3 regions of the Cupriavidus sp. FW305-46 genome follow, and region 3 is predicted to be linked to each of the others. Evidence: predicted binding sites of a transcription regulator. Region 3 holds the regulator's gene; each other region holds the start of a gene.

Region 1 (4,326 bases), on a different contig from region 3:
TCGAAGAAGGCAACGGTCTGCTGGAAGCGCTTGTATTCGGCGTCCTCGGTATTGTTCCTGATCTGCTTGATCCGGCGCATGGATTGCTTGAGCAGGTATTCCGCCACGCCCTGCTTCTTGACGTAGTTGACATAGAAGTCGTCGATCACCTGCCGCAACTGCGGGCTGTCCTTGCGGAAGGCCCAGCCGACATAGCCGCCTTCGCGCACCGCCAGGTCCTGGCGCACCTTGATGTCAGGCAGGATCTGCACCCACATTGCGGCCTTCCAGTCGTCGACCACGACGATCTCCAGCAGGCCCGCATTCACCATCTCGAGCACGTCTTCGTCTTCAAGCGCGTCGGGCAGCAGCACCAGCTGCATTGGCGCCTTGCCGGACTGGCGCAGGCGGTTGTTCAGTGCAGTCAGGCTTTCGTAGTAGCTGCTCGCGCGGCGCACGTGCACGGTCTTGCCCGCCAGGTCGTCCAGGCTTTTCAGCGCCGGCGACTTCGGGCCGGTCACGATCAGCTCGCGCACTGGCTTGCGGTCACGCGGTGCGGCAAAGTCGACCAGCTTCAGCCGTGCCTCGGTCTCGGTCAGGTTGCCTGCGGCGATATCGCCCAGGCCCGCCGCCAGGTCGGGCAGCAGCCGGTCGCGCGTGGTGGGGATGATGAGGACAGTGAGCGGGCGCTTGCCAAGTCGATTGGCGTAGGTCTTGTTCAGGTAGCGCTCGAATTCCCGCACCAGTTCTGCGGTAATTCCGCGCTCGTGGCCTTTGTCGCTGAAGTAGAGGGTGCGGCTGTAAGGCACCAGCACGCGGATGACGCGACTGTTGACCATCACGTCGAAGTCGCCCTTGCGCGGCTTGTTGGCCAGGTTGAGGCCGCGCGGCCTAGAATCGGCCTTGCCGGTTGCGGCTTTCGCCGTGGGGGCAGCAACAGGCGCGGACGCCGGCGCCGGCTTCTGCTGCGCTACGGCAAACGTGCTGCACAGGCTGAGCGCGCCCACCAGGCCGGACAGGAGAAGGCCTGCGAACCAGTGGCGTGGGTGGGCAGCGGGCATGGCGCGGATGGCAAGCCGGGCAGAAAGGCGCGCGACTTGCTCGTATCGAGTCTAGGCGCGATCCTGCCGCTTGCAAGCCGCCAGGGTCCGGGTGCTGCCGAAGGACAAACGGGAGGGGTATGTCCGGCAAAAAGAAGGTGGCCGGTTGATCCCGGCCACCCGTCGTGCAAAGGCTGGCGCTATTGCTTTGGTGCGGCCATTTCCTGCTTGGCCGTTGCATCTGCTGCCTTGTTCTCTACCTTGCGCTCCTGCTTGGCAGCGCCGACTTCTTCCTTGTACTCACCCTTGGCTGCCTTCTTCTTGGCCTTGTACTCGGCGGCGGCCTTCTGGCGTGCCTCGCGGCGTTCCACCAGCGGGTCCTTCGGCGGTTCGACCTGGGTCATGCCCGGCGGCACGCCCTGGCTGCCTGCCGGCGTGGCAGAAGTTGCTGGCATCGCCGGGGTCGCCGGGGTCGCGGGCATGCCCTGGGCAGCAGGGGTTGCCGGCGTGGCCGGGGTGGCCGGAGTGGCGGGGGTGGCGCTTGTCTGGGCAATCGCAGCAGCGCAGCTGAGGCCAGCCAGGCCTGCGGCAATCACACTGGCGATTCGGGTAAGGCGAGCGGGCTGTTTCGTATCCATGGAATACCTCCAGAGTCGCTGTCTGAGGCGCCGGCAACGGAAGCGCTCGGCGCGGCGTACGCCGTACATCCGGCCAAGACGGGCGCGCGGCGACAAGCCCAGTCTAGGCAGCGGCACCACGTTGCGCTGTCAGGCACACGCCCGAATGGGTGCCGGGATTATTCCTACAGGCGGGTCGTTGCCGGCCGGGAGCCCATGCCGCGCAAGGCATCGACAGCCCCTCGGGAAAACCCGCATCACCCCCGCGTCTTGAAATGCCCCTACCCCGTCCCTATAATTAGCACTCGTCAGGGGTGAGTGCTAACAGCCTCCTGCGACACCTGAACATTTCTGACGGCCGTCGCCTCGGTAGCCGGCCGATTTGTGATCAAAAACTCACTTTGTATCTAGGAGTCCGTATGAATCTGCGTCCTTTGCACGACCGCGTGATCGTGAAGCGTCTGGACAACGAAACCAAGACCGCGTCCGGTATCGTGATTCCCGACAACGCTGCCGAGAAGCCCGATCAAGGCGAAGTGCTGGCAATCGGTCCTGGCAAGAAGGATGACAAGGGCAACAACATCGCCCTCGACGTCAAGGTCGGTGACCGCGTGCTGTTCGGCAAGTACGCCGGCCAGGCCGTGAAGGTGGAAGGCCAGGAACTGCTGGTCATGCGCGAAGAAGACATCATGGCCGTGGTGAACAAGTAATTCACCAACTGACCGCCACCCCGTACAGATTTCAGGAGATTCAAGAATGGCAGCTAAAGACGTAGTGTTCGGCGACGCCGCACGTGCCAAGATGGTCGAAGGCGTGAACATCCTCGCCAACGCAGTCAAGGTGACCCTGGGCCCGAAGGGCCGCAACGTGGTGCTGGAGCGCAGCTTCGGCGGCCCGACCGTGACCAAGGACGGCGTGTCCGTGGCCAAGGAAATCGAGCTGAAGGACAAGCTGCAGAACATGGGCGCCCAGATGGTCAAGGAAGTGGCTTCCAAGACCAGCGACAACGCCGGTGACGGTACCACCACCGCAACCGTGCTGGCCCAGTCGATCGTGCGCGAAGGCATGAAGTTCGTTGCCGCCGGCATGAACCCGATGGACCTGAAGCGCGGCATCGACAAGGCTGTTGCCGCCGCCGTGGAAGAGCTGAAGAAGGTCAGCAAGCCCACCACCACCAGCAAGGAAATCGCCCAGGTTGGCGCGATCTCGGCCAACAGCGACACCTCCATCGGTGAGCGCATCGCCGAAGCCATGGACAAGGTCGGCAAGGAAGGCGTGATCACGGTTGAAGACGGCAAGTCGCTGGCCGACGAGCTGGAAGTCGTGGAAGGCATGCAGTTCGACCGCGGCTACCTGTCGCCGTACTTCATCAACAACCCGGAAAAGCAGGTTGTCCAGCTGGACAGCCCGTTCGTGCTGCTGTTCGACAAGAAGATCAGCAACATCCGCGACCTGCTGCCGGTGCTGGAGCAAGTGGCCAAGGCCGGCCGCCCGCTGCTGATCGTCGCTGAAGACGTCGAGGGCGAAGCCCTGGCGACCCTGGTGGTCAACAACATCCGTGGCATCCTGAAGACCGCCGCCGTCAAGGCCCCGGGCTTCGGCGACCGCCGCAAGGCCATGCTGGAAGACATCGCCATCCTGACCGGCGGCACCGTCATCGCTGAAGAAATCGGCCTGACGCTGGAAAAGGCTGGCCTGAACGACCTGGGCCAGGCCAAGCGCATCGAGATCGGCAAGGAAAACACCATCATCATCGACGGCGCCGGCGACGCAGCTGCGATCGAAGGCCGCGTCAAGCAAATCCGCGCCCAGATCGAAGAAGCGACCTCGGACTACGACCGTGAGAAGCTGCAAGAGCGCGTGGCCAAGCTGGCCGGCGGTGTTGCCGTGATCAAGGTTGGCGCTGCCACCGAAGTCGAAATGAAGGAAAAGAAGGCCCGCGTGGAAGACGCCCTGCACGCCACCCGCGCTGCGGTGGAAGAAGGCATCGTCCCCGGCGGTGGTGTGGCCCTGCTGCGTGCCCGCGCTGCGATCTCGGCACTGACCGGCGAAAACGCCGACCAGAACGCCGGTATCAAGATCGTGCTGCGCGCCATGGAAGAGCCGCTGCGCCAGATCGTGCTGAACGCCGGTGAAGAAGCTTCGGTGGTCGTTGCCAAGGTTATCGAAGGCAAGGGCAACTACGGCTACAACGCCGCTTCGGGCGAGTACGGCGACCTGGTGGAAATGGGCGTGCTGGACCCGACCAAGGTCACCCGCACCGCACTGCAGAACGCCGCTTCGGTGGCTTCGCTGATGCTGACCACCGACTGCGCAGTTGCCGAATCGCCGAAGGAAGAGTCGGCTCCGGCAATGCCGGGCGGCATGGGCGGCATGGGCGGCATGGAAGGCATGATGTAATTCATCGCCGACCGACTGCCCTCAAGGGCAGGCTGTCTTGGAAAACCCCCGCGGGCGCGAGCCCGCGGGGGTTTTTGTTTGGGGCGCGGCAGCAGGCTCTCGCTGGGGCGGCCGGGTCAGATCTCGACCACGCAGCACCAGTCGAAGCGCTTGTTTTCAAGCTCGCCGGTGCGGCGGCTGACGTAGCCGCGGGGGTTGCAGACCACGCGCGAATCATCGATGCAGTAGTCGAAGCTGGTGTGGGTATGGCCGTGGATCCACAGGTCCGCCTTTGCTACCAGGTCGGGCCG
Region 2 (4,326 bases), on a different contig from region 3:
ACGAGGCCGTGCTGCTGGCCGACCGCATCGTCATGATGACCAACGGTCCGGCCGCGACCATCGGCGAGATCCTGAAGGTGGAGCTGCCGCGTCCGCGCGACCGCGTCGCGCTGGCCGACGACAAGGGCTACCACGCCTGCCGCACCGCGGTGCTGGACTTCCTCTACCGCAAGCAGCGCAACCCGGCGCTGCAGGAAGCCGCGTAGTGCCCGCCGGCCGCGTGCGGGTGGGCGGCCCTATGTGGCACAGGCGGCGATGGGCGCGGCGGCCTGGCTCCGCTATCATGAACCCAGAACAGACTACCCCCACGCCGCCATGACCACGCCAGCCACGTCCTTCCCTGCTGCCCGCTATATCAAGGAGATCGGCCGCGGCGTCAACGGCGCGCGGGCGCTGCCGCGCGAAGACGCGCAGGCCCTGTTCGACGCCATGCTGGCCGGGCGCGTCTCGGACCTGGAGCTTGGCGCCATCCTGATGGCCTACCGCATCAAGGGCGAGGCCCCGCACGAGCTGGCCGGCATGCTGGAAGCCGCCCATGCGCACTGCCAGCCGCTGCCGGCGCCGCCTGACCGGCAGGTGGTGGTGATCCCCAGCTACAACGGCGCGCGCAAGCAACCCAACCTGGTGCCGCTGCTGGCGCTGCTGCTGGCGCGCGAAGATGTCCCCGTGCTGGTGCACGGCACGCGCCTGTTCAATGGCCGCGTGACCAGCATGACGCTGTTCGAGGCGCTGGGCGTGCCCTTGTGCGCGACTACCGGCGAGGCCTCGGCACGGCTGCGCGAGGGCAGCGACCTCGGGCCGCTGGCGGTGCTGCCGGTGGATGTGCTGTCGCCCGGGCTGTCGCAGCTGCTGGAGCGGCGCACCGTGATCGGCCTGCGCAATTCGGCGCACACGGTGGCCAAGATGCTGCAGCCGGTGGGCGAGCATTCGCCCGCGGAAGGGTTGCGCCTGTACAGCTACACCCACCCCGAATACCGCGAGACGCTGACCGACTACTTCTCGCATGAACCCGCCAACGTGCTGCTGGCACGCGGCACCGAGGGCGAAGTGGTGGCCGATGCGCGCCGCACCAGCCGCATCGACTGGCTGCACGAGGGGCACCAGCAGACGCTGGTCGATCCGGCCGTGGGTTCGCTGGCCGAAGTGCCTGAACTGCCGCCCGGCAGCGACGCCGGCCAGACCGTGGCCTGGATCCGGCGCGTGCTGGACGGCGCGGCGCCGGTGCCGGCGCCGATCGCGATCCAGGTCGAGGCTATCCGCGAATGCCTGCGGCAAGGCACCCGCGTGACCTGGGCCAGCCCGGTCTGAGCCAGCCCCGGGACCGCTGTCAGGGCTTGCGCGGGGGCAGCGGGATGCGCTCGGTCTCGCCCGGCACGTGCGGGAACTGGTCGTCCTCCCAGCGCTGGGCGGCGGCCTCGATCGCCACCTTGCTGCTGGCAACGAAATTCCAGTAGATAAAACGGTGCCCGTCGGTCGGGTCACCGCCCAGCAGCATTACGCGCGACGGTGTCGTGGCCGTCAGCGTTGCGGGCTGGCCCGGCGTGAGCACCACCATATGCTCGGCCGGCAGCGGCTCGCCGTCGAGCGCCACCGCGCCATCCACCGGATAGATGCCCCGCTCGGCATGATCGGCCGGGATCTCCACGCTCGCGCCCGCATCCAGCTCGATCGCCACATACAGGGTGCGGCTGAAGATCTTGACCGGAGAGACCTGGCCAAAGGCATCGCCCGCAATCACCACCATGCGCACGCCCGGCCGCTCGATCCGTGGCAGCGTGGCGGCTGGATGGTGGAAAAACGACGGCTCGGCACCCTCATGCTCCTGCGGCAGTGCCACCCAGGTCTGGATGCCGTGCAGGCGGGCCCCGGCGGGGCGCACATGCTCGGGCGAGCGCTCCGAGTGCACGATGCCGTGCCCGGCGGTCATCCAGTTGACATCGCCCGGGCGGATCGCCTGGTCGCTGCCCAGGCTGTCTCGGTGGATGATCTCGCCCTCGAACAGATAAGTGACCGTGGCCAGCCCGATATGTGGATGCGGGCGCACGTCGGCTCCGCCGCCCGGCGGCAGTTGCACCGGCCCCATATGGTCGAAGAAGATAAACGGCCCGACAGTCTGGGCGGCGGCGGCGGGCAACAGCCGGCGCACGGTAAAATCGCCCAGGTCGCGCACATGCGGCTTGAGCAAGTGTTCGATAGCAGACATAACTCCTCCGGTGGAATGAGAGAGGCTTGCAAGGATGCCAGCGCGCCGCAGCTTGGTCGAGTGTAGCCGCTGCTGCAACAAATCATTGCAGCAGCGGGCAGAACCGCCGTGCCCCGCACCGCTCTAACATCCAGTGCGCCGAACCGTGGGTATCGTTCCCGCCGCTCGAAGTGGCAAGTAGCTATGCCAGCAGCAAGAGCAATCGAGAGGAACTATCACGACCATCGGGGCTCCAATTAGCACTCACCCGGCCTGAGTGCTAATATGTGTTGCAGTGCCACCGCCCCAACAGGCGCGGCATCCCGGCAACCGAACCGCCGGATGCGAAAGGAGCCATTGAGTGAACGCAGTCTTGTCTGCCGACCAAACCCTGAATAACCGTCTGCCGACGGCACCCCGGAGCATGGGCAGCTTCGCGCTGACCTTCCCGGCCACCGTTGGCAACCTCGACAGCTATATCCAGGCTGTCCACCGGATTCCGCTGTTGACCGCGGAGGAAGAGCAGCGCCTGGCGCGCGAGCTCCGCGACCACGATTCCGTTGATGCTGCCCGCCAGATGGTGATGTCCCACCTGCGTCTGGTGGTGTCGATCGCCCGCCAGTACCTGGGCTATGGCCTGCCCCACGCCGACCTGATCCAGGAAGGCAATATCGGCCTGATGAAGGCGGTCAAGCGCTTCGACCCCGACCAGGGCGTGCGCCTGGTGTCGTACGCGATGCACTGGATCAAGGCCGAGATCCACGAATACGTGCTGAAGAACTGGCGCATGGTCAAGGTGGCCACCACCAAGGCCCAGCGCAAGCTGTTCTTCAACCTGCGCAGCCACAAGCAGGGCGCGCACACGTTCACGCCGGAGCAGGTCGAGGCCGTGGCGCGCGAGCTGAACGTCAAGCCCGAAGAAGTGATGGAGATGGAGACCCGCCTGTCGGGCGGCGACCTGGCGCTGGAAGGCCAGATCGACGACGGCGAAGAGGAATTCGCCCCCATCGCCTACCTGGCGGACAACCACAACGAGCCCACCCGCGTGCTGGAAGCCAAGCGCCACGACCGCATGCAGGTCGAGGGCCTGGAAGAAGCGCTGGGCAAGCTGGACGAACGCAGCCGCCGCATCATCGAGGCGCGCTGGCTGCACGTCGAGGACGATGGCTCGGGCGGGTCCACGCTGCATGAGCTGGCTGACGAGTTCGGCGTCTCGGCCGAGCGCATCCGCCAGATCGAGGCCGCGGCCATGAAGAAGATGAAGGGGGCGCTGCAGGCGTTCGCCTGATCCGCACCCCCAGCCATGCAAAAGGCCGGTCCACTGGACCGGCCTTTTTGTTGCCCGCGAGAGGGTGAGTGCGACCTTATGCCGCACCCCTTCCCTCCCTTTCACGTCACGACAGCAGCTGTTTCAGGTCGTGCGCGATCGGATCCGGACCCTGGCCGTGGCGGATGAACAGCCGCAGCTTGCCGTCCGGGTCGAACACATAGCTGCCCGCGGAGTGGTCAACCGTGTAGTTGGTCGGGGAGCTGCCCGGCACCTTGGCGTAGAACACCTTGAAGTCCTTGGTCAACTTCTGCAGTGCGGCTTCGTCGGCCGGGCGCAGCCCCAGGAAGCGCGCATCGAAGGCCGGCACGTACTGGGCCAGCAGCGCCTGCGTGTCGCGTTCCGGGTCGACCGTGACGAACAGCACCTGCACGCGGTCGGCGTCGGGGCCCAGTTTCTCCACCACCGCCTTCAGTTCGGCCATCGTCGTCGGGCACACGTCGGGACAGTGGGTGTAGCCGAAGAACATCACCACCGCCTTGCCCTTGAAGTCGGCGATGGTGCGCACCTTGCCGTGATGGTCGGTCAGCGAGAAGTCCTTGCCGAAGTCCGCCGCGCCGGTGATGTCGACATTGCGGAACGAGGCCTTCTGCTGCCCGCAGGCAGCCACGGCCAGCGCAAGCGCGGCCAGCAGGGAAAAGCGGCGGAAGGCGGCGAACAGGCCGGAGGCGGGGCTTAGGCGGGGCATGCGGCGGAGACCGGTCAGGGGTGGGAGGAAACAGCGGCAGCGGAGGGCGGCGACATCACGCAGTATCGCCGATCGTGCCGCCACGCTGCGCCGGCCGCGACAAGATGCCGCAGCCGGTCGGCCACAGGT
Region 3 (4,326 bases):
GGTTGAGCTTGTCCAGTTCGCCGACCTGCCATTCCAGCCGTTCGCGTTCAAGCTGCATCTCGCGCGACTGGTGCTCGACCGCCTCGCGCTGGCGCACGCAGGCACGCCAGGCGCGCCAGGCCTCGGCCACCGCGCCGGCCTGCTGGGTGAGGCCGGCGTGGGCGTCGAACAGCAGCCGCTGCGCATCGGGGCGCAGCAGCAGCTGGTGCGCGTGCTGGCCGTGGATGTCGACCAGCTGGTCGCCGACTTCGCGCAGCTGCGCCAGGGTGGCGGCGGCGCCGTTGATAAAGGCCTTGCTGCGGCCGCCGGCATCGACCGTGCGGCGCAGCAGCACGGTGTGCACGCCGTCTTCCGCTTCGCTGTTGAGCTCGCGCTCGGCCAGCCAGGCATCCAGTGCCGGGTGGGTCGAGAAGGTGGCGCTGACGCTGGCGCGCGGGGCGCCTTCGCGCACCACGCCGGCATCGGCGCGTTCGCCCAGCACCAGCGCCAGGGCATCGATCAGGATGGATTTGCCGGCGCCGGTCTCGCCGGTGAAGACGGTGAAGCCAGTGGTGAAGTCCAGGTCGAGCGTATCGACGATGACGAAATCGCGGATGGACAGGCTGCGCAGCATCGTGGCGTGGAAGGTAGTCGGTCCGATGGGTTCGGGCTCAGGCTTGGAGGGCGGCTTGATACTGGCTCAGAGGCGGTTGTCTTCGGACGGGTATTCGTGCCAGTGCAGCTTCTTGCGCAGCGTGGCGTAGTAGTTGTAGCCGACCGGGTGCAGCAGGTTGATGGTCTTTTCGGAGCGCCGCACCACGATGCGGTCGCCCGGCAGCAGCGAGGTCAGTGACTGCATGTCGAAGTTGACGCTGGCGTCGCGCGCGCTGGCCACCTCGATGGTGACCTCGGCGTCGTGCGGCAGCACGATCGGGCGGTTGGACAGCGCGTGCGGGGCAATCGGCACCAGCACCACGCCCGACAGCGTCGGGTGCAGGATCGGGCCGCCGGCGGACAGCGCGTAGGCGGTGGACCCGGTGGTGGTCGACACGATCAGGCCGTCCGAGCGCTGGTTGTACATGAAGTGGCCGTCCACCGACACCGCCAGCTCGACCATGCCGGAGATGCCCGAGCGGTTCACCACCACGTCGTTCAGGGCCAGCGCGGAGAAGATGTCCATGTCGTCGCGCACCACGCGCGATTCCAGCAGCAGGCGGGTCTCGGCCTCATACCGGCCGTCGAGCATGTCGGGCAGCACGGTGTGCGCGTCTTCCAGCGCGATGTCGGTCATGAAGCCCAGCCGCCCGTGGTTGACGCCGATCAGCGGCACGTCGTAGCCGGCCAGCTGGCGCGCGATGCCCAGCAGCGTGCCGTCGCCGCCCAGCACCACGGCCACGTCGGCCTGCCGGCCGATCTCCTCGGCGGACAGGGCAGGGTAGGCGGTCAGCCCGGTGGCGAGCGAGGTTTCGCGCTCGAACACCACGTCCTGCCCGTTGCGCAGGATATAAGAGGCGATCTCCTCCAGCGGCCCTTCGATGCCGGCAGTGGAGTACCGGCCCACCAGGGCGACGGTCTTGAACGAAGTGCGCACGGCGCTGGCTCTCGGGGGGGCGGACATGGCGGGATTAGACCATACCGCCATGACGGTTGTCAGCAGGCGCGGGCGGGCGGGCCAGGCCGTCCGCCAGAAGGTCCAAAACTTGCGTAAAATCGGGGCATCATGGATGAACGCTCCAAAACGCTGCTCAAGACCCTGATCGAGCGCTATATTGCCGAAGGGCAGCCGGTCGGTTCCCGCACCCTGTCGAAATACTCGGGGCTGGACCTGTCGCCTGCGACGATTCGCAATGTGATGTCCGATCTGGAGGAAATGGGCTTTATTGCCAGCCCGCACACCTCCGCGGGCCGTATCCCGACCCCGCGCGGCTACCGGCTGTTCGTCGATTCGATGCTGACGGCCAAGCCGCTGGAGCGCAACGCCGACCTGGCCGAGCTGACCGGCCAGATCCAGGACCAGCTCGGCGGCCAGCAGCTGGGGCCGCAGCGCATGATCACAGCGGCGGCGCGCACGCTGTCCAACCTGTCGCACTTTGCCGGCGTGGTGATGACGCCGCGCCGCGCGCAGGCGTTCCGGCAGATCGAATTCATGCGGCTGTCGGACAAGCGCATCCTGCTGATCATCGTCAGCCCCGAGGGCGACGTGCAGAACCGCATCATCCAGACCGAGCTGTCGTACACGCCGGCCCAGCTGATCGAGGCGGCCAACTTCTTCAACTCGCACTATGCCGGCATGAGCTTCGACGCGGTGCGCGGCCACCTGCGGGTGGAACTGCAGGACCTGCGCCGCGACATGTCGCAGCTGATGCAGGCCGCGGTCGAGGCCGGCAGCGTCGCCGAGGACGAGGACGACGACCACGTCTTTATCAGTGGCGAGCGCAAGCTGCTGGAAGTGGAAGACCTGGCCTCCAGCATGGACAAGCTGCGGCGCCTGTTCGACGTGTTCGAGCACAAGACCAGCCTGCTGCAGCTGCTGGACGTGTCCAGCCATGCGCAGGGCGTGCAGATCTTTATCGGCGGCGAAAGCCGGCTGGTGCCGATCGAAGAAATGGCGGTCATCACCGCCCCGTACGAGGTCGACGGCCAGATCGTCGGCACGCTCGGCGTGATCGGCCCTACGCGCATGGCGTATGAGCGCGTGATCCCCATTGTCGACATCACCGCGCGCCTGCTGTCCAGCGCCCTGAGCCAGAACTAGTGCAAAGACTGGCTGGTCTGACAAGCGGCTCCATTCCCGCCGGGCGCGGCAATCGCCGGTGCGCCGCACCGGCGCCGTCCCGGCACCGTGTCAACCCGGAAGCGACATGACGTTTTCTCCCGAACCGGCCTACCAGCACGGCCACGCGCCGCGCACGGCGATCCTGCTGGTCAACCTGGGCACCCCGGACGCTCCCACGCCCAAGGCGGTGGGGCGCTACCTGAAGGAATTCCTGTCCGACCCGCGCGTGGTCGAGATCCCGCGCGCGGCCTGGCTGCCGCTGCTGCATGGGGTGATCCTGCCGCTGCGTTCGCGCGCCTCGGCTCTGAAATACGAATCGATCTGGCTGCGCGAGGCCCATATGACGGGCTCGCCGCTGCTGGTCTACAGCGAGCGCCAGGCCCATGCGCTGCAGCGGCTGATGCACCAGCATGGCCATGAAGTGACGGTCGCGTGCGCAATGCGCTACGGCAACCCGTCGATCGCCTCGGTGCTGGAGGCGCTGCGCCGGCAGGGCTGCGAGCAGGTGCTGGTGCTGCCGATGTATCCGCAATACTCCGGCACCACCACGGCCACGGCCTTCGACGAGGTGTTCCGGGTGCTGGGCCAGTGGCGCAACCAGCCAGAGCTGCGGCTGGTCAAGCATTTCCATGACCACCCGGCCTATATCTCGGCGCTGCACCAGCAGGTCGCCGCCTACTGGGCGCGCCACGGCATGCCGGACTTTGCCCGCGGCGACAAGCTGATCCTGTCGTTCCACGGCGTGCCGCGGCGCACGCTGGAGCTGGGCGACCCCTATCACTGCGAATGCCTGAAGACCGGCCGGCTGCTGGGCGAGGCGCTGGGCCTAGAGCCGGGCCAGTACCAGGTGACGTTCCAGTCTCGTTTCGGCAAGGCGGAATGGCTGCAGCCGTACACCGCGCCGACGCTGGCCGAGCTGGGCAAGGTCGGCGCGGGCCGGGTCGATGTCTTCTGCCCGGGCTTTCCGGCCGACTGCATCGAGACCCTGGAGGAGATCGCCATGGAAGGGCAGACCGAGTTCAAGGTCGCGGGCGGCAAGGATTTCCATTTCATCCCGTGCCTGAATGACGCCGATCCGTGGGTCGCGGCCATGGCCGAGATCGCGCTGCAGCACCTGCAGGGCTGGCCGCTGGCCACGCCGCATCCGCATGAACTGGAAGCACGGCGCACGCGCGCCCAGACCCGGGGAGCGGCGGCATGAACGTCGACTTTGAGCCGGATGCGCGCCAGCGCATCGACAAATGGCTGTGGTGCGCGCGCTTCTTCAAGACGCGCTCGCTCGCGGCTGAAGCGGTGGAGCGCAGCAAGGTGACCGTCAACGGCCAGCCATGCAAGAACTCGCGCGAGGTGAAGCCCGGCGACACGGTGGTGCTGGAAGCGCACCAGCAGCGCTGGGAGCTGGTGGTGAAAGGCATTGCCGCGGCGCGCGGGCCGGCGCCGGTGGCGCAGACGCTGTACGAGGAAAGTGCCGAAAGCCAGTCGCGCCGGCTGGCCGATGCCGAGCGCCGGCGCCTGCAGCCGGAGCCGTCCGCGCAGATCCAGGGGCGCCCGACCAAGCGGGACCGGCGCCG

The links. Region 3 encodes HrcA, which represses chaperone genes, less so after heat shock. Its sites were predicted from a motif close to TTAGCACTCNNNNNNNNNGAGTGCTAA; they were not measured.
Region 1: the regulator HrcA is predicted to act here: its motif matches at 1,935-1,961, upstream of groES (co-chaperone GroES).
Region 2: the regulator HrcA is predicted to act here: its motif matches at 2,440-2,466, upstream of rpoH (RNA polymerase sigma factor RpoH).

Annotation. Positions count from the first base shown of each region.
Region 1 is NZ_JBYSZI010000058.1:25,105-29,430, forward strand. It holds gene AC3WON_RS24530 (MltF family protein) at 1-1,040, opposite strand, end outside; gene AC3WON_RS24535 (hypothetical protein) at 1,220-1,657, opposite strand; gene groES (co-chaperone GroES) at 2,056-2,346, shown strand; gene groL (chaperonin GroEL) at 2,393-4,036, shown strand; gene AC3WON_RS24550 (metallophosphoesterase) at 4,153-4,326, opposite strand, start outside.
Region 2 is NZ_JBYSZI010000045.1:6,570-10,895, forward strand. It holds gene AC3WON_RS21025 (ABC transporter ATP-binding protein) at 1-206, shown strand, start outside; gene ybiB (DNA-binding protein YbiB) at 316-1,308, shown strand; gene AC3WON_RS21035 (pirin family protein) at 1,328-2,203, opposite strand; gene rpoH (RNA polymerase sigma factor RpoH) at 2,544-3,470, shown strand; gene AC3WON_RS21045 (SCO family protein) at 3,577-4,197, opposite strand; gene cyoE (heme o synthase) at 4,326-4,326, opposite strand, start outside.
Region 3 is NZ_JBYSZI010000051.1:37,812-42,137, reverse strand. It holds gene recN (DNA repair protein RecN) at 1-613, opposite strand, end outside; gene AC3WON_RS22945 (NAD kinase) at 680-1,597, opposite strand; gene hrcA (heat-inducible transcriptional repressor HrcA) at 1,700-2,734, shown strand; gene hemH (ferrochelatase) at 2,841-3,956, shown strand; gene AC3WON_RS22930 (RNA-binding S4 domain-containing protein) at 3,953-4,326, shown strand, end outside.